DNA from 2 places in the Actinoplanes sp. HUAS TT8 genome. Region 2 is predicted to be linked to the other one. Evidence: riboswitches for the same ligand, from Rfam matches in the RefSeq annotation. Region 2 holds a riboswitch; the other holds the start of a gene.

Region 1 (14,490 bases), 3.1 Mb from region 2:
CGCGGTCCTGCTGATCTGGGCCGTCGTCCTGGCCTTCTGCGGGTTCCTGGCCGAGCGGGGCGAGGCCGCGACGGCCGGGTTCGCGCTGCGTTTCGAGGCCAACACCAACGGCTCGATCCTGATCCGGGGCAACGCCAACCTGATCTGTCCACCGGCCGATCCGGACTGCGTGAACGGCCGGGCCGGCAGCGGGACGAAGCTGAACGACAACGACTTCCCGATGGTCAACGCGAACGCCGACAACGACCCGGCGACGTTCAACGACAGCACCGCGACGGTGAGCCTGCCACCGGGCAGCACGGTCCTGTTCGCCGGTCTCTACTGGAGTGGCGACACCACGTCCGCGCCCTCGCCGGCCAACAAGAACAAAGTGCGTTTCAAGACCCCTTCCGGTACGGCGTGGCAGCCGCTCACCGCGGCCACGGTCTACACCACCGGCACCGCCTACCAGGGCTTCTCCGACGTGACGGCCCAGGTCGCGGGCGCCGGCAGCGGTGTCTACGCGGTGGCCGACATCCAGGCCGGCCTGGGCCTGAACCGGTTCGCCGGGTGGGCGCTGGCGGTGGCCTACCGGAATCCGGCCGAGGTGTTGCGCGCGCTGCGGGTCTACGACGGGCTGGACACCGTGAGCGGTTCCAGTGGTTCCCTGGACATCCCGGTGAGCGGCTTCGAGGCGCCGCACTCGGGCGCGGTCCGGGCCGAGGTCGGCACTGTCGCGTACGAGGGTGATCTCGGCACCAAGGGCGACGCGCTGAAGCTGAACGGGCAGGCGATGTCCGACGCCGCGAACCCGGTCGACAACTTCTTCAACAGCACGGTGAGCAGCGGTGGCGCCCCGGTCGGCGGGCGGGATCCGGGCTTCGTGAACCTGTTCGGCGTCGACATCGACCAGTTCGACGCGACCGGCAAGCTGGCCCACGCGGCCACCTCGGCCACGCTGACGCTCACCACCAGCGGGGATCAGTACTACCCGGGGGTGGTCACATTCGCCATCGACCTGTACGCGCCGAAGCTGGTCACCACGGTCGCCGGCACCGACCTGGACGGCGGTGACCTGCTGCCCGGGGACCTGGTCGAGTACCGGATCGACGTGCGCAACGACGGTAACGACATCGCCGACGGGACCGTGCTGTCGGACGCGATCCCGGCCTTCACGACGTACGTCCCGGGTTCGATGCGGGTCGCCGGAGCGCCGGTCGCCGACTCGATCAGCGGCGGCCGGATCGACGTGACCCTGGGTGACCTCCCCTATCTCGGGGCGACCTGGGTGATCTTCCGGGTCCGGGTCGATCCGGCGACCCCGGCCGGGTACGCGATCACCAACCTGGTGAGTCTGAGCTACACCGGGCACACGGCCGGGGTGGGTGTCTCCGGGCTGGCCGGCACGGCCGCGAGCGTGGTCGCCCCGGCGCAGTCCGACCTGGTCGCGGGGCTGACCGTGTCGCCCGGCGTGGTGCAGCAGGGTGCTTCTCCGGCGGTCACCTATCTGGCCACCGTGACCAACAGTGGCGCTTCGACCGAGCCGGCCGCGTACGCCGAGCTGACCCTGCCGGCGGGCGCGACCTTCGGCGTGTTGCCGGCCGGATGCACGTCGTTCGGGCCGGTGGCGACGTGTGCGCTGGGCCCGTTGGCGCCCGGCAGCACGGCGACGGTCGCGATTCCCGGGGTCGGCTTGTCCGGAAATTTACGGGCATACGGCTCGAACGTTGATTCGGCGCCGGGCAACAACACCACCGCCGCTTCCGTAACAGTCAACCAGGCGCCGATCGCGACCGGCGACCCCGCCGCGGCCCCGGGGATCATCCCGGTCCTGGCCAACGACAGCGACCCGGAGGGCGGCGCGCTCACCGTCTCGATCACCGTCCCGCCCACCCACGGAACGGCGATCGTGCTGGCCAACGGCACGATCTCCTACACCCCGGCGGCCGGCTGGGCCGGGGACGACCCGTTCACGTACACGGTCACCGACCCGGACGGCGGGACCGCGAGCGCCGTGGTCACCGTCCGCACCCCGAACGCCCCGCCGCTCCCGATCGACGACGCGGCGGCCGTCGACACCGGCGGGACCGTCACCGTGGACGTCACCGCGAACGACTCGGACCCGAACGGCGACCCGCTCACCGTCACCGCGGTCGACGACCCGGGCCACGGCCCGGTCAGCATCGTCGGCAACAAGATCGTCTTCGCCCCGGCCGTGACGTTCGTCGGGGCGGCCACCTTCCTCTACACGGTCAGCGACGGCCAGGCCACGGCCACCGCGCACCTGGTCGTGAACGTGGCCAACGCGGCCCCGACCGCCGCCAACGACGTGGCCACCGTGGGCTACGCGGGCACGACGACGATCCCGGTGCTGCTGAACGACAACGACATCAACGGCGACCACCTGACCGTCGTCGGGGTCGGCACACCGGCCCGCGGCACGGCGACGTTCACCGGCAGCGCCGTCACCTACCAGGCGGCCGTGGGCTACTCGGGCACGTACGCGTTCGGCTACACGATCGACGACGGGCACAGCGGGACGTCGACCGCGCAGATCACGGTCACCGTCGCCGACGCGCCGCCGACCGCGGCCGACATCGTCACGACGACGGCCTACCTGACCCCGGTGCCGATCGACCCGGCAGCGCTGGGCACCGATCCGAACGTGGGCGACGCGCTCTTCGTCAGCGGCGCGAGCAACCCCGCGCACGGCACCGTCGTGCGTGAGACGAACGGCAAGCTCACGTACACCCCGGACGCCGGTTGGTCGGGGACGGACAGTTTCACGTACACGCTGAACGACGGGCAGGGCGGCACCGACACCGCCACGGTCACCATCACCGTCGGGAACGCGCCGCCCACGGCCCGGCCCGACACGGTGACCGGGCCGGCCGGCGGGTCGTCGACGATCGACGTGCTGGTCAACGACGACGACCCGAACGGCGACCCGCTGACGATCACGATCGACCTGCCGGCGTCGCACGGGACCGCGACGGTCAGTGGCGGGCGGGTCGCGTACCAGCCGGTCGCCGGGTACTCCGGGCCCGACTCGCTGCACTACACGATCGACGACGGGCACGGCGGCACGTCCGGCGCCACGGTCACGATCACGCTGCTCAACGCCGCGCCGACGGCCCGCCCGGACACCGCCTCGACCCCGACCGACACCGCGGTCACCATCGACCCGCTGGGCAACGACGACGACCCCAACGGCGACCCGGTGACGCTGGTGAGCCGTACGCCGGCCACGCACGGGACGCTGACCGCCGGGGCCGGCGGGACGGTGATCTACACGCCGGCCGCCGGCTTCACCGGGACGGACACGTTCGGTTACACGATCACCGACTCGCACGGCCTCTTCGACTCGTCGATCGTCACCGTGGTCGTGCGCAACGCGCCGCCGGTGGCCGAGGACGACACGTTCCTGGTGCAGGGCGAGCAGTCACTGAACGTGGTCGCCAACGATCACGACCCGAACACCGGGCAGGCGTTGAGCGTGCTCTCGGCCGGTCCGGCCGCGCACGGGACGGTCGTCGTCGACGGGCCACTCACGGTGCGTTACACACCGGCGGCCGGATTCACCACCGACACCTTCGCGTACGTGCTCACCGACGATCTGGGCGGCACGGACATCGCGACGGTCACCGTCGGTGTGGACTTCCCGCCGCTCCCGCTCCCACCGATCGCCCGGCCCGACCACGCGCTGGGCCTGGCCGGGCAGCCCATCGACGTGGACGTGCTGGCCAACGACGTGAGCATGGTCGCCGGCGGCCTGACGATCACCTCGGTGGGCACGCCGATCAAGGGCAGCGCGGCCGCCGCCGGCGGCAAGGTCCGCTACGCGGCGCCGTCCGGGTGGTCCGGCGAGGAGATCTTCCGGTACGTCGTGACCGACGCCCGCGGTTCCACCGCCGCCTCGACGGTGACCGTGACGGTCGGCGTCCCGCCCGGCGTGCCGGACAAATCCCTGGTCACGCCGCCGGGGCAACCGGTCTCGGTGGCACTGCCGGGCATCGACGGGCAGGGGCGGCCGGTGGCCGAGCGGCGGATCACGCAACCGGCCCACGGGCAGGCGCGGCTGAACGCGGACGGGTCGGTGACCTACACGCCGGATCCGGGGTTCACCGGGGAGGACCGGTTCACGTACGTGATCGTGGACGCGGACGGGAACGTGGCCGAGGGGATGATCGTCGTGATCGTGCCGTCGGACACCTCGCCCAGCCAGTCCCCCTCACCCAGCCCGCCGCCGTCACCCACGCCGTCTCCGTCCCCGTCGACATCGCCGTCGGTTCCGGCGACCACCTCGCCCGTGCCGTCGCGGACCCCCGCGCACACCCCGGCGCCGACGCTGCCGACCACGAGCGGGCCGGCCCCGATGCTCCTGTTCGAGACGTCCGCCCTGCTCACGCTGCTCGGGGTGGCGTTGCTGGCCGGTGGTGGGCGGGCCACGGCCGTACGCGTGAATGGTCCGGAAAAGTCAGGACCGGGGCGTCATCGGCGCGGCGGGACGCGCTCTTCTCGACCTCGGTGAGGGTCAGCGACCAGGGCCGGGCTCATTTGTTTCCGGAAAGCGAAAAGGCGGGCCGCCGAAGCGACCCGCCTTGACTCAGTGCTTCAGGGCTGGACTCAGAAGTCCATGTCCCCGCCGCCGGGGGCGCCGGCCGGGGCCGGGTTCTTCTCCGGCTTGTCGGCCACGACGGCCTCGGTGGTGAGGAACAGCGCGGCGATCGACGCGGCGTTCTGCAGCGCCGAGCGGGTGACCTTGGCCGGGTCGATGATGCCCGCGGCCAGCAGGTCGACATACTCACCGGTCGCGGCGTTCAGGCCGTGACCCGCGGGGAGGTTGCGCACCTTTTCCACGACGACGCCACCCTCGAGGCCGGCGTTGACGGCGATCTGGCGCAGCGGGGCGTCCAGGGCGACCTTGACGATGTTGGCACCGGTCGCCTCGTCGCCGACCAGGTCCAGCTTGTCGAACGCGGTCTTGCCGGCCTGAACCAGCGCGACGCCACCACCGGGGACGATGCCCTCCTCGACGGCCGCCTTCGCGTTGCGAACGGCGTCCTCGATGCGGTGCTTGCGCTCCTTCAGCTCGACCTCGGTGGCCGCGCCGACCTTGATGACCGCAACGCCGCCGGCCAGCTTGGCCAGGCGCTCCTGCAGCTTCTCACGGTCGTAGTCGGAGTCCGAGCGCTCGATCTCGGCGCGGATCTGGTTGACCCGGCCCTGGATCTGCTCGCCGTTGCCGGCGCCGTCGACGACGGTGGTCTCGTCCTTGGTGATGACGATCTTGCGGGCGGAGCCGAGCAGCGACAGGTCGGCGGCGTCGAGCTTGAGGCCGACCTCCTCGCTGATGACCGCGCCACCGGTGAGGATGGCGATGTCCTCGAGCATGGCCTTGCGACGGTCACCGAAGCCGGGGGCCTTGACGGCGACCGACTTGAAGGTGCCGCGGACCTTGTTGACGACCAGGGTGGCCAGGGCCTCGCCCTCGACGTCCTCAGCGATGATCACCAGCGGCTTGCCCGACTGCATGACCTTCTCCAGGACCGGGAGCAGGTCCTTGACCGCGGAGATCTTGCTGTTCGCGATCAGGATGTACGGGTCGTCGAAGACGGCCTCCATACGCTCCGCGTCGGTCATGAAGTAGGCCGAGATGTAGCCCTTGTCGAAGCGCATGCCCTCGGTGAGCTCCAGCTCCAGCCCGAAGGTGTTGCTCTCCTCGACGGTGATGACGCCTTCCTTGCCGACCTTGTCCATCGCCTCGGCGATGATCTCGCCGACCGTGGAGTCACCGGCGGAGATGGAGGCGGTGGAGGCGATCTGCTCCTTGGTCTCCACGTCCTTGGCCAGCTGCGAGAGGCCCTCGGAGACGCTGGCCACGGCGGCCTCGATGCCCCGCTTCAGGGCCATCGGGTTCGCGCCGGCGGCCACGTTGCGCAGGCCCTCGCGGACCAGCGCCTGCGCCAGGACGGTCGCCGTCGTCGTGCCGTCACCGGCGACGTCGTCGGTCTTCTTGGCGACCTCCTTGACCAGCTCGGCGCCGATCTTCTCGAAGGTGTCCTCGAGCTCGATCTCCTTGGCGATGGATACACCATCGTTGGTGATCGTGGGGGCGCCCCACTTCTTCTCGAGGACGACGTTGCGGCCCTTCGGACCGAGCGTCACCTTGACCGCGTCGGCGAGCTGGTTCATGCCCCGCTCGAGGCCCCGACGAGCCTCCTCGTCGAATGCAATGATCTTGGCCATACGGCGTTGTCCTCCCGGACATCCGCGGCGCCGGGCCTGCTCGGCCCCGCCCGCACACTGAGGAAGTCTGTGGACGTCACCACCTGGCGATGTGACGTCCTCAGGCCGAGCCGGAAAGCCCGCGACGACCGGTTTCGTGTCCCGGCACCGATGGCGGCGCCGCGACCGGAACCCCACCGTCCCGACCTGCTGGCACTCACGGGTCGCGAGTGCCAATCACTTGTTTAGCACTCCGGGGTACCGAGTGCAAGAAACCCCATCTTCCCGCGAAACCCTCCGGCCCGGTCCGCAAACCGGCTAAAGATCTTCAAGCCCTGATCAGAGGCCACCGCCGGTCCTCCCTTCAGCTGTCGGCGAACCCGCGTGACGCAGCACTCGTACCGGTCCTGTTTAGGGCAAGAAGGTTGCCCCGGCCCGCCGCTGCGGGTAGGGAGGACGACATGGAGAGTTGGACGGTTCGCCGGGTCACCGAGCGGGACGCCGGCCGCCTGCGCGCCCTGCGGCTGGAGATGCTGGCCGACAGTCCCCTCGCCTACCTGGAGACGCTGGCCCAGGCCGCGGCCCGCTCGCACGAGGGCTACCGGCAGCGGGTCGGCATGGCGGCCGAGGGGCCGGATCTGGCCCAGTTCATCACCGACCCGGGGGACGGGCCGTTGATCGGGCACGCCGGCGGCACCGCGATCCCGGACGAGCCGCTGGTCACAGTTGTCTTCTCGGTCTACCTGACCCCGGCCCACCGGGGCGGGAAGGTGCTGGCCGCGATGATCGAGGCGGTGGCCGACTGGTCGACCGCGGCCGGGCGGCACGAGTTGATGCTGGAGGTCGTCGTGGGGAACGGGCGGGCCGTCCGGGCGTACGAGAAACTGGGTTTCGAAGACACCGGCCTGCGCCTGCCGCATCCCACCGTGCCCGTCCTGACCGAGCTGCAGATGCGCCGGCGGATCTGATGCCGGCCCGACGCCGGCACCTCGCCCGGACGGTTCTGACCGCCGCGAACGGGACCACCGGCGCCGGGCTGCTGCTCGCCCTGGTCACCCGGACGAGGGTCCGCCGCGGGCGCGACGGCGTGCTGATCGCCGAGCACTGGAAACTCCCGATGCCGCCGGCGTCCTGCTTCACCGTCGGTTCGGTGATCATCACGCGGCGCAGCGCCGAGTGGCTGCTCGCCGAGGAACGGGCCGCCCTGCTCGCGCACGAGAGCCGCCACGCCGGGCAGTACGCGGTGCTCGGCCCGCTGTTCTTCCCGGCCTACTGGGTCGCCTGTGGCTGGTCCTACATGACGACCGGGTCCTGGGGTGTGCGCAACTGGTTCGAACGCCACGCCGGACTGCTCGACGGCGGTTATCCCGAGGATCTGCCACTGCGGCCGTGGCTGCGCAAGATTTGGTCGGGAGGACGGAACGCACAGCGCCTCCGGCCGTAGCCATTGGGTCAGCGCTGGGGTCGTTGGGATCCCTCGGAGATTGTCGCCAAGCTCAGGTGAGGGGCCCACTTACGGCGTCGCGTCCTCCCGCGACAAGCATCCTGCCGATCCGGAGATCGGCGCGCAAGTCCTCGGAGGAAGGAATATTCGACAACCGGCAGATAACCGGTTACCGACAGTTATCCCAGCAGGCCGGCCTCGCGAGCACCCTTCAGAGACGGCTTGATCCGGTGGGTCGGGCCGACCTCGGCGGCGATCGCGTCGAGCGTCTTCAGACCCTCGCCGGTGTTGTAGACGACGGTCTCCTTGGCCGGGTCCAATTTGCCGCTTTCGACGAGCTTCTTCAGGACGGCGACGGTGGTGCCGCCGGCCGTCTCGGCGAAGACACCGGTGGTCCGGGCCAGCAGCTTGATGCCCGCCCGGATCTCGTCGTCGTTCGCGTAGTCCATCCAGCCGCCGGTGCGGCGGACGGCCTCGATCGCGTACGGCCCGGCGGCCGGGTCGCCGATGTTCAGCGACTTGGCGATGCCGGTCGGCTTCACCGGGGTGATCACGTCGGTGTCGTTGTGCAGCGCCACCGCGATCGGGTTGCAGCCCTGCGACTGGGCGCCGAACACGGTCCAGCCGCCCTCGGGCGCGTCGACCAGTCCGATCTCGACCAGCTCGCTGAACGCCTTGTCCACCTTGGTGAGCAGTTCACCGGAGGCCATCGGGATGACCACCTGCTGCGGGATGCGCCAGCCGAGCTGCTCGGCGACCTCGTAGCCGAGCGTCTTCGAGCCCTCGGCGTAGAACGGGCGAACATTCACGTTCACGAACGCGGTGTCCTCGAACTCGTCCGTTTCCACCAGCTCGCTGCAGAGCCGGTTCACGTCGTCGTAGGAACCCTCGATCGCGACCAGCTCACCACCGTAGACCGCGGTCGTGACGATCTTGCCCTGCTCCAGGTCGCTCGGGATGAACACGATGCTCGGCACCCCGGCCCGGGCCGCGTGGGCGGCCACCGAATTCGCCAGGTTGCCGGTGGAGGCGCAGGAGAACCGGGTGAAGCCCAGCTCCTTGGCGGCGGTCAACGCCACCGACACGACCCGGTCCTTGAACGAATGGGTCGGGTTCTGCGAGTCGTCCTTGATCCAGAGCTGGCCGGTGATGCCCAGCTCGGCGGCCAGCTGCGGGGCACTGACCAGCGGCGTCAGACCGGGATCGAGGGTCACCCGGGTCGCCGGGTCCTGCCCCGCCGGCAGCAGCGCCGCATAGCGCCAGATGTTCTGCGGGCCCGCCTCGATCTGGGCCCGGGTCACCCGCGCGAGAGCGGCCTCGTCATAGGCCACCTCGAGCGGGCCGAAACACTCGTAACAGGCGTGCTGGGCGGCCAGCGGGTACTCAGCGCGGCACGCACGGCAGATCAGGCCGCGGGCGGGCGAGGTGGTGATAGCAGCGGATGCACTGACGGTAGACGTCATCGAGGCCTTCCCTCTCATCTTTCCCACCGGCGACCTGCCGGCAGGACGGAATTAGCACCTGCCGCGGGCGGCCTCGTCATCGAGACATCTGCGGTGGTTGCCGGGGCTTCACAGGGCCGTTCCCTCTGCCCCTCTGGATGAGGTATTCAGTTGTTTCCCGAAGCTTACGACGAAGCTTCGCCTTCTCCCCAGTGACTTCCCGATGTGTGAGCGACCCCCCACATCGGCGGGCCGGCCTCAACCCTTCGAAGATCAAGTTCAAATTCTTCATGTCCCAGGTCCGCCGGGGTACAGACCGTCGCTCCCGCGGGGACCCTTCCGACCCTCGCAGGCCGCTGGCGCGGCCAAAACGCGACGCCCGAAAGGGCGACGTGGTCGGCTGGTTGCGCTCAGAGCAACAAACCCGCCCACGCCCGAAACCGCCCACCAACGTCCTGTGCGTCAGCCCACGCGAGGCTGCGGCCCACCCAAGCCCCAGCCGCGGGGTCCCGCCCGTCGGCTGGCACTGAGGGCTCCAAAAACGGCCGGAAACAACCCTCAGCACCAGCTGAGCACGCAACCCGCGCTGCGAAGGCCGGACCAGGGCCAACGCCGCGACGTGGCTGCCACAAGAGGCCCAGCCGCGGCTCGCGGGCCGCCAAGTCGGTCAGCGGCGAGCGCGCGAGGCGTGGGCGGGTCGGGTCGTGGGGCTTGGGCGGGTCAGGAGGTGATGTCCTTGCGGGTGAAGCGGAAGAAGGCGACACCCCAGAAGATCACCGCGTAGATGATCGCCGAAATCGCGCCCTTGGCCAGGTCCTCGGTCTGGACCGGGGTCGACAGCAGCCCCAACCACGCGTCGCTGTAGTGGGTGGGCAGGGCGTTGCGGATCGAGCCGAGCGCGGTGATCTGGTCCAGGATGCTGGAGAGGATCCAGAGCAGTACCGCCCCGCCGACCGCGCCCAGAGCGGCGTCGGTGAGGACCGAGAGCAGGAAGGCCAGGCCGGCCACGACCAGCAGGATCACGGCGAGGTAGGCGAGGATGCCGAGCAGCCGCAGCACACCCTGACCGGGCGGGATCTGCGACGCGATGGTGCTGCCGAGCGGATGCCAGCCGTAGCGCAGCGTCCCGACCAGCAGTCCGGTCCCGGCCAGCAGGAACAGCGCCAGGAACGCGTAGCCCAGCGCCACCACCAGCTTGACCGCGAGCAGCCGGGCCCGCGGGACCGGGATGGCCAGCAGGTACCGCAGGCTTCCCCAGCTCGCCTCGCTGGCCACGGTGTCTCCGGCGAAGAGCGCGAAGACCACCACCAGCAGGAAGCCGGCCGACACGGCCAGACAGAACAGCGCGAAGTTCAGCCCGCCCGAGGTGGCCAGGTCGACCAGGCTGCTGAAGGCGCCGCCGCCGTTGCTGTCGTCGTCACCGTTCCCGCCACCGAACTCGAACGCGACCAGGATGATCAGCGGCAGCAGCACCATGAAGCCGAGGGCCAGCTGGGTGCGGCGCCGGGACGCCTGCCGTCGGATCTCGGCGACGATCGGCAGGGTCCGGGACGGGCGGTATCCCACCGCCGCGGAAACGCTCGACGCCTGGCCACGCTCGACGGTGCCCGGGGATTCGCTCACAAGCCCGCTCATCGGTCTCCACTTCCCCGCGAGTTGTCGCCCACCAGGGCCAGGAACGCGTCTTCGAGGCGGCGGCGCGGCACCACCCGGTCGACGCCGACACCGGCGCGGACCAGGGATGCGACCACTTCGGCGCGCGGTGTGCCGTTCATGTCGACGATCAGGCCGCTCGCGCCGTCCGGGGTGACCGAGCGGACGCCCAGCCCGGTGAGGATCTCGGTGGCGGCCGGTACGTCGGTCACGTCGATGGTGACCGACGGCGACTCGCCGACGATGTCGTCGACCGGGCCGGACGCGACGATCCGCCCCTTGTTGACCACGACGGCGTGGGTGCAGGTCTGTTCGACCTCGGCCAGCAGGTGGCTGGAGACGAGCACGGCCCGCCCGTCGGTGGCGTACCGCTGCAGCACCCGGCGCATCTCGGCGATCTGCGGCGGGTCGAGCCCGTCGGTCGGTTCGTCGAGGACCAGCAGTTCGGGCAGGCCGAGCATGGCCTGGGCGATGGCCAGCCGCTGGCGCATGCCGTGGCTGTAGTTCTTGGTCCGCCGGTGCACCGACGAGCCGAGTCCGGCGATTTCCAGGGCTTCGTCGAAGCGGGCGTCCTCCCACGGGCGGCCGGTGGCCCGCCAGTACGCCTCCAGGTTCTGATGCCCGGTCAGGTGTGGCAGGAAGCCGGGGCCTTCGACGAGCGCGCCGACCCGGGACAGGATCTGCGCGCCGGGGACGAGCCGGTGCCCGAAGACGTGGATCTCACCGGCGGTCGGCGTGGTCAGGCCCATCAGCACCCGCAGCGTGGTCGTCTTGCCGGCGCCGTTGGGTCCGAGCAGGCCGACGACCTGGCCGCGCTGGACGGTGAAGCTGATCTCCTCGACCGCGACGAACCCGTCCTTGTACGCCTTCCGCAGCCCGGTGACCACCAGCGGCGTGTCCGCGAGTTCGGCGTTCACCGAGGTCACCCGGCGGCGGCGACGGGCCCGGCGGACGAGCAGCAGCACCGCCAGCCCGAGCAGCACGGCGGCGATCAGCGCGCCCAGGGCGTACCAGTAAATTGCCGCCGGCGAGGCGATCGGCGTGCCGGCCAGGGTCGGCAGGGTGAGTGGCCCGTCGACCGCCACGGTGTAGGTGGCCGGCGCCGCCGGTGAGAGAAACGCCTGGTCGGAGGTGGCGACGACGATCTGCAGGGTGTGGCCGGCCTCAAGTCGCCGGACGATCGCCGGCAGGGTGACGGTCACCGGCTGGGCCGCGCCGATGTCGGTGGGTAGGCCGGTGAGCCGGACCGGGGCGACCAGTCCGGCGCTGAGCGTCGGCGTGCCGCTCTGATCGAGGTCGTAGAGCTTGACGAAGAGCACCGCCTCCCCGGTCGGCGAGGCGGCCCGCACCCGTACCGTCGGCGAGCCGGCGACGTCGATGGCCCCGGCGAGCGGCGCGGTCGCGAACGTGGCGTGCTGGCCCGGCAGGTCGGTGGCGACGTTGCCGCTGAGCAGCGAGGACAGGCGGCTGCCGAGGCCGGGCAGCGACGAGATGGCCCCCGGGTTCCCGTTCGGCGGGTTGGCGATCGGCTGGGCCGAGCCGGTCACGGCCACCTGGGTGTTGCCGCTGCCGGTGATCCCCGGGTAGGACGAGGTCGAATACCCGTTGGTGACCAGGTCACGATCCATCGCGCTGAACCCGGCCACGCGGGACCAGGTGAAGTCGTCGTCGGGTGTCGCGCCGTCGCCCTTGAGGTAGTGGTCGAGCCATTGGGCGGTGAGGAACTTGACCCGGTCCTGATCCGAGCCCGGCCCGGCGCCGCCGTCGTGGCCGCCGGTGAACCAGGCGACCTTGACCGGCGTGCCGGTGGCGGCGATCCCCTTGGCGTTGTAGTCGGCCTCGGAGAGCGGGAAGAGCGTGTCCACCGCGCCCTGGATCAGCAGCGTCGGTGCCTTGATCTTGTCGAGCACGGTGGCCGGGCTGGACTTGCGCAGCAGGTCGAGGCTGGCCTGGTCGGGCGTGCCGGAGGTGGCCATCGACAGGTAGGCCGCGCACACGTCGGCGGCGAAGCGCCCGCAGGCCGGGTTGTCCCCGCCCGAGCTGGAGCCGAAGAAGACGCCGGCCCAGCCCTTCTTGAACACGCCGGTCGCGCTGGTGTCGGCCGCCTGCGGGAGGAACGCGCGACTCAGGTCGTTCCAGGTGATCGACGGGACGATCGCGTCGACCCGCTGGTCCTGCCCGGCCAGCAGCAGCGCGAGGGCGCCGCCGTAGGAGCCGCCGACCACGCCGACCCGCGGGTCACCGGCCGCGTCGGTCTGCACCTCGGGGCGCGCGGCCAGCCAGTCGAGCAGCCGTTGCGCGTCCTTGACCTCGTAGTCCGGACTGTCCAGGTGGATCTCGCCGGTGCTGCGGCCGAAGCCCTGCGCGGTCCAGGTGAGCACCGCGAACCCGCGGGCGGCCAGGGATTCCGCATCCGACCGGACCGAGTCCTTGGACCCGCCGAACCCGTGGGCGAGCAGCACCGCGGGCACCTTCCCGGAGCGGTCCCGCGGCAACAGGAAACGCGCGTCGAGGTCGACCGGCTGGTCGTCGGCGGGCCCGGAGCGGACGGTGATCCGCAGGTCCTGAGCTGTCCAGGCGACCCTCTCGGGCAGCACGGCGTAGATGGTCGCGGCGGCGATCAGGACGATCGCCACCGCGGCGGTGACCGCCCGGCGCCGGGTCACCCGGGGTAACGCTGACATGGCGCCCAACCTAGCCGGGCCCGCCTGAGCAGGACCTGTGAAGGCCGGTTCAGCACCCCTGACCGGTAGTGAACAGCTTCGACACGGTGGCGGCGTCGCCCGCGGCCATCGCGCTGACCTTGTCGGCCTTGATCTCGAAGAGCAGCGCGTAGGCGCCGGACGGTACGGAGTACCCGGTCGCCCCGCCAAGGCCGGTGACCGTGCTGCCCCCGGGGTAGGCGGCCTGAACCTCGGCCAGGCTCTGGCCGATCCCGAAGCCCTCGCCGCTGGTCACCCGGACCTGGGTCAGCTTGCCCTGGGCGAAGGTCAGCGCCGGCGGGTTGAAGACGGTGGCCCCGGTCGCGGTGGCGCAGCCGCCTCCGAGGTCCTTGACCGATTCGATCAACCCGTCGCCTTCGAGCTGGGTACGGGTGGCGCCGACCTCGAACGGCCCGAAGCCGTTGGCCGCGACCGTGGTCAGGTCCGTGCGGCCGGCGACGCTCGGCGCCTCCGGCAGAGACGGCTGAGTCTCGGGGCTCGTCTCCGGCGACGGGGACGACAGGGACGGCGATGATGCGGCCGGCGTCTGCGCCTCCGGCGTTTTGTCGTCGCTGCAACCGGCCAACCCGGCGGCGAGCAGCACTGCGGTCATCACGGCCAGACGGCACTTCATGGATACAGCCTTTCCCCCGTCGCCGCGGGGCGCCTCGAACGACCCCCGGGCGGATAGCGTTGACCCGGTAAGCCCCAGACGATCAATCGGAGGCATCCGCGGTGGCAGATGATCTCACGCTGACCGTGACCCTGCGGCCCGCGGCTCTGGACGCCCGGCGCGGCATCGTCCGCCTGCATCCGGAGGTGATGGCCGCCCTGGCCCTGAATCCGGGCGATCCGGTCCGCTTGGCCGGGAGCCGGGTGACCGCCGGGATCGCGGCCCGGGCCGAGGCCGGGGCCAGCCGGGCCCTGCTCTACGCCGACGACCTCACCCTCGGCAACCTCGGCATGCGCGACGGTGGCCAGGTCACGGTCACTCCGATCCCGGTGACCGGGGCCCGGCGGGTGACGCTCACCGGCGCTCCCG
Region 2 (14,490 bases):
CAGTACTCGGTCGGGATGAGCGGGTCGCGGAGCGTGACCACATTGTCCCAGCGGGCGAAGTCGATGTAGTCCGGTCGCGCGTACCCGCCCTGGTTGTAGACGGCCACCTGGTCGGCGATCCCGGAGCCGGAGCTGCTGTAGAAGCCCGAGGCGTACCCGTTGTCGTGCAGGCGGGCGGTCCACGCGCCCATGAACTGCTTGACGGCCAGGCTGCAGGCGGCGTTCGTGGTGTCGTACGCCTCCATGTCGTAGATCAGCACGCTGTTCGGGGTCAGCCCGAGCTTCTTGGCCTGTGTCACCGCGTCGGAGGCGGACGCCGCACCCTGGGCCGCGGCCTTCGAGTTGTCGATCAGCGTCTTCTTGCTGACCTTGGTGCAGCTGGCCTGCGGTCCGACGTAGAGCGGGATCAGGTGCCAGCCGCGGGTGACCTGCTCGCGCACCCAGGCGTTGGTCAGGTTCGGCTGGGCGCACCCGCGGCTGACGCCACCGATGTAGATGCCGATCGCCCGGTACGGCGACGACTTCAGCCACGTCGCCATGGTGGCGCTGGACGGGGCGGCGCACGCGTCGAAGGCCGACCCGGTGAAGTTGCCCGGCTGCGGCCCGAGGGCGGTGGCCGCGCCCGCGGTGTTCATGAACGCCAGTGGCGTCAGCGACAGCAGCAGTACCAGGACGCCGATCAGGCGCTTGCGGTACCGCACCAGCCAGCGGGTGGTCATCCGGTGACGCCCCGGCTTGGGCGTTTCGCTCATCGTGATCCTGACGTCGGCGGTTTCACGGCGTGGGAAGTCATCGCGCTGATCACGGCGCAATGAACCTCCGGATCGAACCAGGCCGATGCCCGGCTGCCAAGATCTGTTCGGTCGAGATCCGTCTGACCGAAGGGATGAGTCCGGTGAGGTGCCCCACAAGCCCGGCGCGGCTCCGGCTAACGATCTCCGCGGATCGGCCGATCAGCCTTTTGCCAGGTCGCCGACGTGTGGATTCAGGGTGCGCTCATGCTCAGTTGGTCTTTTGTTCACCATCAGCGGCCTACGATCCGGCGATGACGGCCCCGACCCTGCTCCCCGCGCCCTGCCTGCCCACGCCGGCCGGGCCGTGCGAGGGCCCGCTGACCGCCGCCGCCCGGACGGTGGCCGAGTCGCTGCTGGGTGACATGGGTAATCGCTGGCGGCACACCCAGGGGGTCGCCGAGCGGGCGGCCGCCCTGGCCGGGCCGCTCGGCATCGACGCCGACCTGCTGACCGCGGCCGCCTGGCTGCACGACGTCGGCTACGCCGCGGAGACCGTCACCACCGGCTTCCACCCGCTGGACGGCGCCGATCACCTGACCCGCAACGGCTGGCCGGTCCGGGTGGCCGGCCTGGTGGCGTACCACTCGGGCGCCCGGTTCATCGCCGCCGCCCGGGGCCTGAGCGAGCTGCTGGCCGCCTATCCGGACGAGCGCACGGTCCTGGCCGACGCCCTCACCTACGCCGACCAGACCGTCGGCCCGGACGGCGCCCACGTCGGCCCGGCCTCCCGCTACGCGGAGATGCTGGAGCGCCACGGCCCGTCCTCGTGGAACGCCAAGGTCGACCCCGATCGCGGCCCCTACCTGCGCGGCATCGCCCACCGCATCGAATACCTGCTCTCCTTCACCGACTGACGCCCGGTCACGCCGGAAGACCCTTCAAGAAGATCGACAAGGCTTCGGCGTACGGCGTCAGCGAGCTGATCTGCACGTACTCCTCCGGCCCGTGCTGGCCGTCCCCGGCCGGCCCGAAGATCACCGCGCCGACGCCGAGCGGGAAGTAGAACCGGCTGTCGGCCGACCCGTGCTTGCGCAGCAGCTCCCCGGAGTAGCCCACGGCCCGGGCCGCCTCCCGCAGCGCCACGACCTCGGCGCTCCCGGCGTCCGCCCGGTGCGGTGTCCCCACGGCGTCCACCACCACGTCCACCCCGGGCCCGGCCACCGACCGCAGATGCTCGACGATCGCCGCCACCGACCGCCCGGTCAGTTCACCGTCCTCGGGCGGGTACCGGATGTCCAGCCAGGCCACGGCGTCGGCCGGCACCTGGTTGACCGCCTCGTTGGACGTCTCGATCCGGGCCAGGTTGACCGTTGTCGCCCAGGCTTCCGCGGACGGTACGGGATAGCGCTCCAGCACCCGATCGACCGCCTCCCAGAGCGTGATCAGCGCGTTGGAGCCCAGCCACGGATAGGCCGCGTGGGCCGTCTGCCCGGAAGCGACCAGTCGCGCCCGCACCAGCCCCTTGGACTCGGTGACCACCCGCAGCGCGCTCTGCTCACCGATGACCACGAAGTCGCCGCGGACACCCTGGTCGACCTGATGGCCCGTACCGTCGAAGCCGCCCACCTCCTCGTCGGTGACCAGCTGCAGCGCGATCGGGTAGGGCAGTTCGGCCGCGAGCGACCGGAACACCGTGGCCAGCACGAGCGCGGCCACCTTCATGTCGTGCGCGCCCCGGCCGTAGAGCCGGTCGCCCTCCCGGCGGGCCCGGAACTGGTCCGGCGTGCCCGGAACCACGTCCAGGTGACCGTTGAGGATCACCCGAGGCTGCCCGGGCCGGTCGGGGTGGGTGACGAGTGCGCTCGGCTTGCCCCGGGACTCGAAGCGCTGGATCTCGAAGTCCGGCCCGACCACGTCGAGCGCGAGGCCGAGGGCCCGGTGCAGCTCACCGGGCCGATCGGCGGTGGAGCGGATTCCGATCAGCGCCTCGGCGGACGCGAGCAGTTCCTCCATGAACCGACGCTATCGGGGAAGCCTGAACCGACGCTATCGGGGAAGCTGCTCGCCCGCCTCCACCGCCACGGGCAGCTTGTTCCCGGCCGGCGGCAGCGGGCAGGTCGCGAACTCGGTGTACGCGCACGGCAGGTTGGTCGCCCGGTTGAAGTCGAGCGTCACCGTCCCGTCGGCGGCCGGCGCGGGGATCGCCAGACTCCGATTGGCGGCGTACGTCGTGACCCCGGAAGTCGCGTCGGTGAACAACACGAAGAGTGAACCCGGCGTGCCGCCGTTGAACGCGGTGAGGGCCAGATCCTCCCCGCCCACGGTGAATTCGACCTTGCCGGGCGACTCGTAGACGTGTTCGAGCCCCTCCGAGACCGAGCCCACGGTCACCGGCACGGGCGCCTCGAACGGCACGAAAGTGCCGCTCACAACCCACTTCTCATCGGCCGTGTAGGCCGGCGTCCCGAGATATTTGACCAGGGTCTCGTTGTCGGGGTGCCGGGGCCGCAGCACGTCATAGCCGCCCCGCCGAGCGATCTCCAGCTTCGCGTCACCGTAACCCACAGTGATGTCACCGCGTTCGGGGATCGGCCCGAACGCATGCGTCCCGGTCACAGTCGCCCCGTCGATGAGCAGCGACTCGTCCGGCCCGAGGTCGACGACCACGCCGTCCGGCCCGGTGTGCCACGAGCCCGGCGCGTCCGGGAAGTGCTGCGGCTTCTCGTCCAGCCAGTGCAGGCCGGTGATCGCCAGGAACCCGTGCGGGTCGGCCCGCCGCTTCTCGTGCTCGTCGTGCCACCGCGTCCACTGCTGCTGGAAATCGCTCATACATCGACCTTAATCCCTACTCGTGGAATGGGATATGGCACGGCGCTGTGAGTTCTGCTAACTTCGTGGCCAGGTCATGAGTGTCAGCGCGTAGCCCCGGCTTGCTGACCGGCAACCCTTGCGTTCGCGATGGGGTGCCCCGGGTGAGGACCGGGCCGGTGTCGCCCGACGCCGGCAAGCGCGGGCCCCGTGGGGTCCCAGACCTCGGCGGAGGCATGCCGTGTCGGCTCTCGACATCGTCGGCGACGACCTGAAGACCGAACTTCCCACCGGCGAGACGGTGCGTTTCGCGCACCTGGACTACGCCGCCTCGGCTCCCTGTGCCGAGGCCGCCGCGCAGGCCGTCGCCGAACTGCTCCCGAGGTACGGCAGCGTGCACCGCGGTACCGGCGTCCGGTCGCAGACCTCGACGGTGGCCTACGAGGTGGCCCGGGACGTGGTGGCCGAGTTCGTCGGCGCCCGCCCCGGCGACCAGGTGATCTTCACGCGGAACACCACGGACGCGCTGAACCTGCTGGCCCGGGCCCTGCCGCCGAGCACCACGACGATCCTGTTCGAGGGCGAGCACCACGCCAACCTGCTGCCCTGGCCGAATCAGCTCCGGCTCCCCGCGCCGAAGTCCGCCGATGAGGCGATAAATGCGGTCGAAAATGCGCTCGGCGGCATCACCGGACCCGCGGTTGTCACCGTTACCGGAGCCGGCAACGTCACCGGCGAAGTGTGGCCGATCAGGGAAATCTCCGACATCGCCCACGCGCACGACGTACGCGTCATTGTTGATGGAGCCCAGCTGGCGCCGCACCTACCGGCGAACCTGGACCACCTGGGTGCTGATTTTCTGGCTTTCTCCGGTCACAAGCTGTACGCCCCCTTCGGCGGCGGAGTCCTGGCCGGCCGGGCCGACTGGCTGGACGCCGCCGAGCCCTACCTCTACGGCGGCGGGGCCAGCGCCACCGTCGGCGACCGCCCCGGCGACCTGACCTGGGCCACCGGCCCGGCCCGGCACGAGGGCGGCACCCCCAACCTGCTCGGCGCCGTCGCGATCGCCGCCGTCTGCGCCGCCCTGCTGGTCGCCGACCGCGACGCCCTGCACGAGCACGAGCAGCGCCTCCTGACCCGTCTCCGCCGGGGCCTGCCCGAGGGCGCCCGCGAGGTCAGCCTGTTCGGCCCGGACCACCCGCGGGTCGGCATCGTCTCGCTCGCCCTCCCCGGCCACGATCCCGCGCAGGTCGCCCACCGGCTGGGCCGCGAGTACGGCATCGGCGTCCGGGCCGGCCAGTTCTGCGCCCATCCGCTCGTCCGGCGCCTGGTGAACGCCGAAAAATCCGACACGTGCGACGCGCCCGGAGCCGGCCTGCTCCGGGCCAGCTGGGGCCTCGGCAGCACCGAGGACGACGTCGACCGCTTCACGAAAGCACTGGCCGAGATACTCCGCTCCTGACCGGCAACCGGCGGGAACCTGCGCTCACCCCGGAACGTTCCGATGAACGGAACCGTGGGGACCTGGCTGATGAGGCTGCGGGACCGCCTACCCTCCGGTGGCGGCCTGCGCGACGAGGACTGGGCGACGAGGCACCGTCTGCTGACGGTGCTGCTCGGCGTCGTCGTGCTCGTGGTGACCGTGTTCGGCGCGCTGCGCCCGGATCAGGGCGCCACGTTGCTCTGGACGGACCTGCTGGTCCTGCCCTGCGTGGTGGCCGGCACCCTGCTGAGGGGACGCCGGCTGCGCTCGGTCGCGGTGGCGATCGGGTTCACCGTCGCCTGCGCCGGTTTCGTGTCGCTGAGCAACGGCCTGACCGAGGCGCACTTCTCGTTCTTCGTCGCGGTCGCCGCGCTCGCCCTCTACCGGGACTGGGCCCCGTTCGGCGCGTTCCTGGTGGCCACGACCCTGCACCACGGGCTGTTCGGCGTGATCACCGGCACGCACACCTACGACCACCACTCGGCGCAGGCGCACCCGCTGCTCTGGGCCGGCCTGCACGGCTTCGCGGTGCTGCTGGCGGCCGGTTTCCAGGTGGTCCAGTGGGGGCTGACCGAGGCCGAGGAGCGCCGCGCCGCGGACAACCTGGAGGAGAGCCAGGCCCAGCTCAGCGTCGCCTTCGACGAGACTCCGGTGCCGATGGCGATGTTCGCGCCGGACGGGCTGGTGCTGCGCACCAACGCGGCCTACCGGCACTGGTTGCGGTTGCCGGACGAGCTTCCGGCCGATTTCTCCGTACGGGATGTGCCGCTCGTCGCCGTGGCCGAGGAGGGCAGCGCCTTCCCGCGGATGTCGGCGTCCCCCCACCCGCTCACGCTGACCCGGCAGTACCGGCGCACCGACGACGGCGAGCTGATCTGGGTCGAGCTGCACAGCACGCCGCTCTACGACAAGCAGGGCACCCTGCGGTTCATCTTCGTGCACTGCCTGGACGTCACCAGTGTCCGCAACCACGAGGAGGAGCTGCGCCGCCAGGTGCGGCACGACTCGCTGACCGGTCTGCTGTCCCGCAAGGCGTTCGAGAACGACCTGGCCGTGCTCCTGGCCGGCCGGAACCCGGTCAGCGTCATCTACATGGACGTGGACCGGTTCAAGTCGGTCAACGACGGTTCCGGCCACGCGGCCGGCGACGACGTGCTGCGCGCGCTGTCGGCCCGGCTGTCCCGGGTCGTGCCGCCGGGCGCACTGCTGGCCCGGCTCGGCGGTGACGAGTTCGTCGTCGCGGTGACCGGTCCTCCGGGCACCGGCCTGCGGGTCGGGCAGGAGATCCTGGCCTCGCTGGGCGAGCCGCTGGACGTGGCCGGCAACCCGTTGCCGATCTCGGTCAGTGTCGGCGTCGCCTCCGATCACGGCGCCGAGCACTCGGACGACGTCGTGCTGGCCGCCGACACGGCCATGTACGCGGCCAAGCGGGCCGGCGGCAACCGTCTGGAGGTGTTCGCCGAGGACATGCGGGTGTCGGTGCACGAGCGGCTGGCCGCCGAGGCCCGCCTGCGCCAGGCCCTGGCCGGGCACCTGCCGTGGACGCTGCCGCTGTGGTTCCAGCCGGTCGTGTCCACGATCACCGGGCAGATCGTCGGCGCCGAGGCGCTGTGCCGGATGCGGACCCCGGACGGGCGGATCCTCAGCCCGTTCCACTTCATCGGCGCGGCCGAGGAGACCGGCATGATCGTGCCGCTGGGCGAGCACGTGCTGCGCTCGGCGATCGAGCACCTGATCTACTGGTCCGGGCACCTGGGCTACGTGTCGGTCAACGTCAGCCCGCGCCAGCTGGCCGAGCCGGACTTCGTGCCGATGCTGGCCGACCTGCTCGCCGCCCACCCCGGGCTGGACCCGTCCCGCCTGGTGCTGGAGATCACCGAGACCGCCCTGCTGTCCTCGACGGTCGACGTCAGCGAGCGCCTGGCCACCATCAAGCGGCTCGGCGTGCGGATCGCCCTGGACGACTTCGGGACCGGCTACAGCTCGCTGACCTGGCTCAAGTCGGTCCCGGCGGACATCGTCAAGCTGGACCGCTCGTTCGTCGCCGGTCTCGCCGAGGACCAGCGCAAGTCGTCGATCATCCAGGCGGTGCTCTGGCTGGCCCAGTCCCTGGGCATGTCCACGATCGCCGAGGGGGTCGAGGAGATGGCCGACTGGGAGGCTCTGAAGGCGGCCGGCTGCCCGGCCGTACAGGGGTATTTCTTCAGCGAACCGCGAGCTCCGGAGGAGTTCCAGCAGATGTTGATCAACCGGAAGTGTGTCACTCCTATGGCTCAGTTCACCTGATTGAAACCACAGAGGGGCCCGCGGCCGGTTAGAGTCCCGAAATCCTGGACAACGTAGATCCCTTCATCGGCACCGCGGCGACCGACCTGCCTCGCGCACACGGTCTGGCCGCCACTTGGTGGTGGCCCAAGCCGCAGGTGGGTAACACTCACCCCGGCGCGACCTCGCCTCTGGGCATGGTCTCCGCCTGCGCCTATTCGGGCGCCTACCCGACCGGTTACGGCCGGTACGCGAAGAACACCGAGGGCGTGCCCGAGGAGATGTTCGAGCGCACCGAGGCGTCCGGTTTCACCCATTTCCAGCAATCCGGCACCGGCGCGATCCGCAAGTACTACAACTACGTGCGGGTCACGCCCATGGTCCAGCCGCTGGACGACCTCGGCCAGTCCTGGGCGCTGCACGACGAACGCGCCGACCCCGGGTACTACGCCGCCAACCTCGACACCGGGGTGCGCTGCGAGATCACCGTGGGGGAGAAGGTCGCCGTCCACCGGTACACCTTCCCGGACCATCACAGCGCCCGGGTCGTCATCGACCTGTCCTGCGGTGGCCTGGCGATCGACCTCGGCCGCACGGTTCCGCTGCGCGCCCAGGTCGAGAGCATGGGCCACGGCTGCGCGCAGGGCACGGTGGTGATGGAGGGCGTGCCGCTCTCGGTCTACCTGGAGGCCGACACCCCCGGGTGGCGGCAGATGCTCTGGTACGACCGGCGGCTGATCCCGGGTGGCACCCGTCTCGACTTCGACAGCATCCGCAGCACCACGCTGCGCCCGTTCGGGCTGCTCTTCATGGGTTCGGCCCGGGCCGGGCAGACCATCGAGGTGCGGATGGGCTTCTCGCTGCGCGGTCACGAGCAGGCCAAACGCAACCTGCACAAGGAGTGCGGCACCGAGTCCGAGCCGGCCTTCGAGAAGGTCCGCTCGGACACCCGGCATCGCTGGCGCGACCACCTCGACCGGATCCAGGTCGAGGGCGGCACCCCGGCCCGCCGTACGGTGATGGGCACCGCGCTCTACCACTCGCTGATCAAGCCGTGCTTCGCCGACGACGAGAGCCCGTTCTGGCCGAACTCGGGGCCGTACGCGTTCGACATCTGCACCATGTGGGACATCTACAAGACGCAGATCCCGCTGCTGCAGGCGATCGCCCCGGACCGGGCCATGGACCTGCTGGAGTCGCTCATCCGGGTCTGCGAGGAGGAGGGCAACTTCCCGATCGGGTACCGGATGGCCCGCGGCGCCGACCGGTTCTTCCGGCAGGCCTCGGCCCTGGCCCACACCGCGATCGCCGACGCCCACGCGCTCGGCCGGGCCGGCGTCGACTGGGGCTGGGCGCTCGTGCACATGGTCGACGACCTGCGCCGGATGTACGGCGAGGACTTCTTCGAGCACGGCCTGGTGCACCCGATCACCCACACGCTCGACCTGGCCTACGCCCACCACGCCACCGCCAAGGTGGCCCGCGCGCTCAACGACCGGCGTCTCGCCGACGACCTGGAACGCCGCAGCCACCAGTGGGTGAACGCGTTCGACCCGTCCACCGGCCTGCTGCGCGACTCGGAGTTCTACGAGGGCGGCAAGTGGAACTACTCGTTCCGCCTGCTGCACGACATGGCCGCCCGGATCGAGCTGTCCGGCGGGGACAAGGGCTTCATCGACAAGCTCGACCGCTTCTTCGGCTACGGCGCCGAGCCGGTCAAGCAGCCCGGCATCAGCCCGCAGCCGGCCGAGATGGCGCTCGGGTACGCGCTCAACCGTTTCGAGGGCCTGAACAACGAGCCGGACATGGAGGCCCCGTGGGCCTACCACTACGCCGGCCGTCCCGACCGGACCGCCGAGATCGTCCACTCGGCACTGACCTGGCAGTTCGGCACCGGCCCGGGCGGGCTGCCGGGCAACGACGACTCCGGCGGCCTGAGTGCCTGGTACGTCTGGGCGTCGCTGGGCCTGTTCCCGGTCGCCGGGCAGAGCCTCTTCCTGGTGAATGCTCCGGCATTTGCCCGGGCCGCGCTGCGCGTCGGCGACGAGGAGTTCATCATCGAGACGAGCGGGCACAAGGAGACGCCGATCGGTGTCGACGGTCTCGACCGTGACCCGCCCGCCCAGTACGTTCAGTCCGCCACCCTCAACGGCAAGCCGCTGCACGCGGCGCACCTCTCCGCGACCGACGTGCATCGCGGGGGCCGGCTGCACATCAAGCTCGGCCCCGAACCATCGACGTGGGGACACGGGATCCGCCCGCCCTCCCACTCCTTCACCCTCTCAACACCCCCTGCGACAACGTAAGGAATGACCATGAGCCGTCCTACTCGGAGACTCGTGATCGCGGTCCGCGCCGACCCGGTGATCTGCGGACACTCGGGTGAAGCACGCAATCTCGCCGAAGTCGCCCTGACCCGGGGCTTCGACGACGTACGCCTGCTCACCTGGCCGATCCCCACGCTGCAGGCCGCCGGCCTGCCGTTGAAGCCGCTCGACCGGCTCCTGCCGTACAGCGACGGCATCACCGTCGAGCGCCCCGAAGCAGTCGGCGACTACCGGGTGCCGGACGGCCGGCACCTGGCCGGGCTCACCGGGCGCCTGGTCGAGCTGCTCAGCGACGGCGTGCCGACCGTGTGCCTGTCGATGTACCTGGTCCCGCACACCCAGGTGATCAACGATGCGGTCACCGCGGCCCGCGCCGCCGGGTTCAACCCGCAGGTGCACACCATCGCCAAGGCGGTCGGCTCGGACGTCACCAACGTCATCCGCTCCTGCCTGCGCGAGGGCCGGGTCGGCGCCGCGACCGTCCTGCTGACCACGTTCCTGGCCAGCGACGAGGTGGTCGCCGTCTCGGAGTACACCAAGGACGAGATCATCGCCTCGGCCGAGGAGGTCGACCGCCACTGCGGGACGACCTTCGCCCAGCAGTGCCGCGACCGGGTCACGGTCAGCTACCCGCCGATCGACTCCTCCGCGTTCCTCGACCTGGACGAGGAGACGATCGACGCCGCCCTGGAGAAGCGCGGCCTCGAACGCGGCAAGTACATCCTGTTCCTGTCCCGGGTGGCCCGGGCCAAGGGCATCTACGACCTGGTCATCGCGTACGGCCAGATGCAGTGCCGGGACGAGGTGCCGCTGGTCATCGCCGGCAACGGCCCCGCGCTGGAACACGTCCGCGCGATGGCCAAGGAGGATGAGCGGATCATCTTCCTCAACGACGTCGACGACGACGAGAAGCCGCTGCTGATGGCCGGGTGCGCCGCCTACGCGCTGCCCACCAAGCCGGAGCCGGACTTCGTCGAGACGTTCGGCATCGCGCTGGCCGAGAAGATGCTGGCCGGCGGCGGCCCGATCGTCACCACCCTGACCGGCGGCACCGGCGAGGCGGTCGGCGACACGGCCGTCATCATCGAGGCCGGCGACATCAACGCCCTGGCCGAGGCGCTCGACCGGGTCGTCCTCGACATGCCCGAGGCGGAGAAACGGGCCATGGAGACGCGGGCTCGCGAGCACGCCATGTCCTTCGACCGCGTCGCCGTCTTCGACGACCTGTTCTGACGGCTTTTTCTGACAGCTTTTTCTGACGGAAGAGAGGGGCGGCCTCCACTCGAGGCCGCCCCTCTCTTCCGGTCCGCCGTGCTCCGGGTTTCCTGCCCGCTTCGGTACGTCGTCAGACCGCGCCCTTGGTCAGCAGCCCGTCCAGCTTCGCGTAACCCTCGTTCACGCCCGTCTCCATGCCGCTCCGCAGCCAGGCGTCCCGGCCCTCGAAGCTGTCCACGAGCGACTGCGCGTGCAGCCGGGTCCGGCCGTCGCCCAGGTCCTCGAACGTCAGCGTCTCCAGGGAGACCCCCTCGGGCGCGCCCTCGAACGTGAACGTCTGCACGATCCGCTCCGGGCTCACCTCGTGGAAGCAGCCCCGGAACCCGAACTCCTCCTCGCCCCGCACCGCGGTGTACCGCCACGCCCCGCCGTTCCTCGCGTCCCAGTGATCGATCCGGACGGTCGTCGAGTCCGGCCCGCACCACTGCGCGAACAGCTCCGGGTCGGTGTGCGCCCGGAACAGCTGCTCCGGCGTACCCGTGAAGTCCCGGGTGATCCGGATGATCGGCAGGTCCTTGTCCGCTTCGATCTGCGCCTCGGTCATGTCTCCAGCCCCTCAGGTCGGTCTGTTCCGTCGTCTTCCCGCATGGTCCGCAGCACCGCGTCCAGGCGCTGGTAGCGCGCCTCGGCCCGGCGCCGGTACTGCTCGATCCACCCACCGACCTCGTCGAACACGTCACGTTCGAGCCGCACCGAGCGCGGCTGCGGCCCCGGCGGGCGGCTCACCAGCCCGGCCTCCTCCAGCACCTTGAGGTGCTTGTAGACGGCCTGCAGCGACATCCGATAAGGCTCGGCGAGCTGATTGACCGTCGCGTCGCCGTCGGCCAGCCGCGACACCATGTCCCGGCGGGTCGGGTCGGCCAGAGCCGCGAACACCCGCGACAACTCATCGGCCGGCATCGCGCCCTCGTTTCAACTCATCGGTTTAAAGACAACCTAGCCCCCGGCCACCCCGCTGTCAACCGTAGAGTTGAAAGGCCAGGTAGAGGATCGTTTCCTGCGTCGCGTCGGAGTGGCCGCACCGTCGTGCCCGCCTGACATCTGTCATCGACAAGTCCTGATTTTCGGCCCGGGGGTGCGAGGCCCGGCGGCGGTCCACTGAGTACATGCTTCGTCGCCTCGCACCCGCCGTCGGACTTTTCTTCCTGGCCCCGCTCGTCGCCGAGTTCCTGCTCGGCAACCTGCCGATCACGTTCCTGCCCGCGGTGGTCGCGCTCGCCCCGTTCTACGGCGGCGGCGCCCTCCTGATCCGCGAGCTCGTCCGCCGCCGCGGCCTGGGCTGGCCGAACATGGTCATCCTGGCCGTCGCCTACGGCGTGATCGAGGAGGGTTTGACGACCCAGTCGCTGTTCAACCCGAACTATGCCGGCCAGCACCTTCTCGTCGACGGCTTCATCCCGGCGCTCGGCACAGCCGCACCGTGGACCCTGTTCGTCGTCGGCCTGCACACGTTCTGGAGCGTCGCCGCGCCGATTCTGATCATGGAAGTGATCTCCCGGGACCGCCGCACCACCCCGTGGCTGGGCCGCACCGGACTGATCGTCACCGGCGTGCTGTTCCTGATCGGCATCGTCATCAGCACCGCGATCAACATGTCGTTGTGGCCCTACACCGCCACGGCCGCCCAGTTCACCGTCACCGGCCTCGTCGTGGCGCTGCTGATCGCCGCCGGCCTGGCCCTGCGGATCACGTTCCGGCCGCGTCCCGGCACCGCCCCGAACGCCCTGATCGTCCTGCTCACCACCCTGCTCGCCGGCGCCGTCTACATGGGCATCACCATCGTGGACGTCCCGGCCTGGCCCGGCGTCGTGATCTTCGTACTGAACATCGCGGTCTACCTGACCCTGATCGCGATCTGGTCGGCCAAGCCGGGCTGGGGGAGCCGGCACTACCTGGCGGTGGCGGCCGGGGCGCTGCTCACCTACGCCTGGCACTCGTTCGTCGAGAGCCCGACCGGTGAGGCCGCCGCCGCGGTCGACCTGATCGGCAACGCCGTCTTCACGATCGGCGCCCTGGCCCTGATCCGGTACGCCTACCGCCGGACCGCCACGGCGGGCGTCAGCGGCCGGGTGTAGATCCGATAGTCGGCCTCCACCGCCAACATCGGCGCCAGCTGCGGATAGTCCTCCTCCAGCCGCCCCACCCGCTCGACCCGATACCCGAGCCGCGAGTACCAGGTGTGCAGGAACTCCTTGGACTCCAGCTCGAACCCCCGGGGCACCAGCAACTCCAGCCGCATCGTCCGATCCCCCCGGGACCGGCAGTACTCCTCCGCCCACCGGATCAGCCCGCCCCCGATCCCTTCCCCACGCCGCCCGGGGTCGGCGGCGAGCATCCCGAACTCCCCGACCCCACCCGGCATCCGCCGCACCCGCACCACCCCGGCCAGCCGCCCGTCCCGCACGTCCGCCGCGAGCTCCCCGGCCGAAGCCAGCTCGGTCACCTCGGCCAGCGAGGTGCGGGACGCCCCGTCCCGCCAGAGCCCCTTCTCGGACTCCCGGTAGACGTGATTGACCAGGTCGGTGGCGGCGCCGAAGTGGGCCGCGGTGAGCAGAGAGATCACCCGGCCACGATACGTCCCCCATCAATCGCCGCATATCGCCGGAATAGGGCAGCGATAGGGTACCCGTATGCGCATCTCCTTCTGGCCGGGTGCAGGTCAAGCCTGGTCCGACATCTTCGAAGCCGCACGTCACGCGGAAGAGACCGGCTGGGACGGCCTCTGGATCGCCGACCACTTCATGCCCAACGCCGGCCCCGGCCGCGACCCGCTCGGCCCCACCCTGGAGGCCGGTTCGCTGGTCGCCGCCCTGGCCGCCGCGATCCCGCGCGTCCGCATCGGCACCCTGGTCTACGGAAACACGTACCGCCACCCGGCCGTCGTCGCCAACATGGCCGCCACCGTCGACCACATCAGCGGCGGACGCTTCACCCTCGGCGTCGGCGCCGGCTGGCAGGTCAACGAGCACGAGCAGTACGGCATCGAGCTCCCCGCCACCCGGCAACTGCTGGACCGTTTCGTCGAGGCCCTCCAGGTCCTGCACGGCCTCCTGCGCACCCCGAAGACCACCTTCACCGGCGAGTATTACCAGCTCACCGACGCCGTCAGCGAACCCAAGCCGCTCCAGAACCCACTACCGATCATGATCGGCGCCAAGGGCGAGAAGCGCATGCTCGACGTCGTCGCCGCATACGCCGACCAGTGGAACACCTGGGGCCTCCCCGCACTCATCGCCCACAAATCCGCCGTCCTCGACCGCTTCTGCGCCGAACGCGGCCGCGACCCCCGATCGATCCAGCGCACCGCCCAGGCCCTCACGGTCGTCGACGGCCCCCTCCCCGAAGGCCTCCCGATGCCGATCATCGGCGGCAGCCCGTCCAAACTGGCCGACGCCATCGCCGAGTACCGCGCCGCCGGCCTCGACGAGCTGATCATCCCGGACGGCCTCCTCGGCACCGGCCCCGAAAAACTCAAGAACATGGACACGGTGCTCACCCTGGTCCGAGGCTGACCCCCCCAACCCCCAAGATCAAATTCATCATTGCCTACGTCCGCCGTGGTCCAGATCGTCGCTCCCGCGGGGACCCTCGGGGGCTG

What was found. Region 2 has a riboswitch for S-adenosylmethionine ahead of ACSHV8_RS29585 (aminotransferase class V-fold PLP-dependent enzyme). Riboswitches for the same ligand answer to the same signal wherever they lie in the genome.
Region 1: another riboswitch for S-adenosylmethionine. It lies ahead of thrC (threonine synthase); the one in region 2 lies ahead of ACSHV8_RS29585 (aminotransferase class V-fold PLP-dependent enzyme).

What each region holds. Positions count from the first base shown of each region.
Region 1 is NZ_CP195646.1:9,740,302-9,754,791, reverse strand. Features, by position in the region: gene ACSHV8_RS43385 (Ig-like domain-containing protein) at 1-4,510, shown strand, start outside; gene groL (chaperonin GroEL) at 4,606-6,228, opposite strand; gene ACSHV8_RS43375 (N-acetyltransferase family protein) at 6,669-7,175, shown strand; gene ACSHV8_RS43370 (hypothetical protein) at 7,175-7,651, shown strand; gene thrC (threonine synthase) at 7,831-9,114, opposite strand; SAM riboswitch class I at 9,126-9,258, opposite strand; gene ACSHV8_RS43360 (ABC transporter permease) at 9,814-10,728, opposite strand; gene ACSHV8_RS43355 (alpha/beta fold hydrolase) at 10,725-13,430, opposite strand; gene ACSHV8_RS43350 (hypothetical protein) at 13,480-14,082, opposite strand; gene ACSHV8_RS43345 (AAA family ATPase) at 14,184-14,490, shown strand, end outside.
Region 2 is NZ_CP195646.1:6,628,509-6,642,998, reverse strand. Features, by position in the region: gene ACSHV8_RS29605 (glycoside hydrolase domain-containing protein) at 1-752, opposite strand, end outside; gene ACSHV8_RS29600 (HD domain-containing protein) at 1,046-1,648, shown strand; gene ACSHV8_RS29595 (M20 family metallopeptidase) at 1,656-2,747, opposite strand; gene ACSHV8_RS29590 (DUF1684 domain-containing protein) at 2,781-3,563, opposite strand; SAM riboswitch class IV at 3,636-3,750, shown strand; gene ACSHV8_RS29585 (aminotransferase class V-fold PLP-dependent enzyme) at 3,799-5,004, shown strand; gene ACSHV8_RS29580 (putative bifunctional diguanylate cyclase/phosphodiesterase) at 5,047-7,311, shown strand; gene ACSHV8_RS29575 (GH92 family glycosyl hydrolase) at 7,353-9,596, shown strand; gene ACSHV8_RS29570 (glycosyltransferase) at 9,606-10,850, shown strand; gene ACSHV8_RS29565 (SRPBCC family protein) at 10,963-11,436, opposite strand; gene ACSHV8_RS29560 (ArsR/SmtB family transcription factor) at 11,433-11,792, opposite strand; gene ACSHV8_RS29555 (hypothetical protein) at 11,999-12,967, shown strand; gene ACSHV8_RS29550 (GNAT family N-acetyltransferase) at 12,925-13,455, opposite strand; gene ACSHV8_RS29545 (TIGR03560 family F420-dependent LLM class oxidoreductase) at 13,523-14,404, shown strand.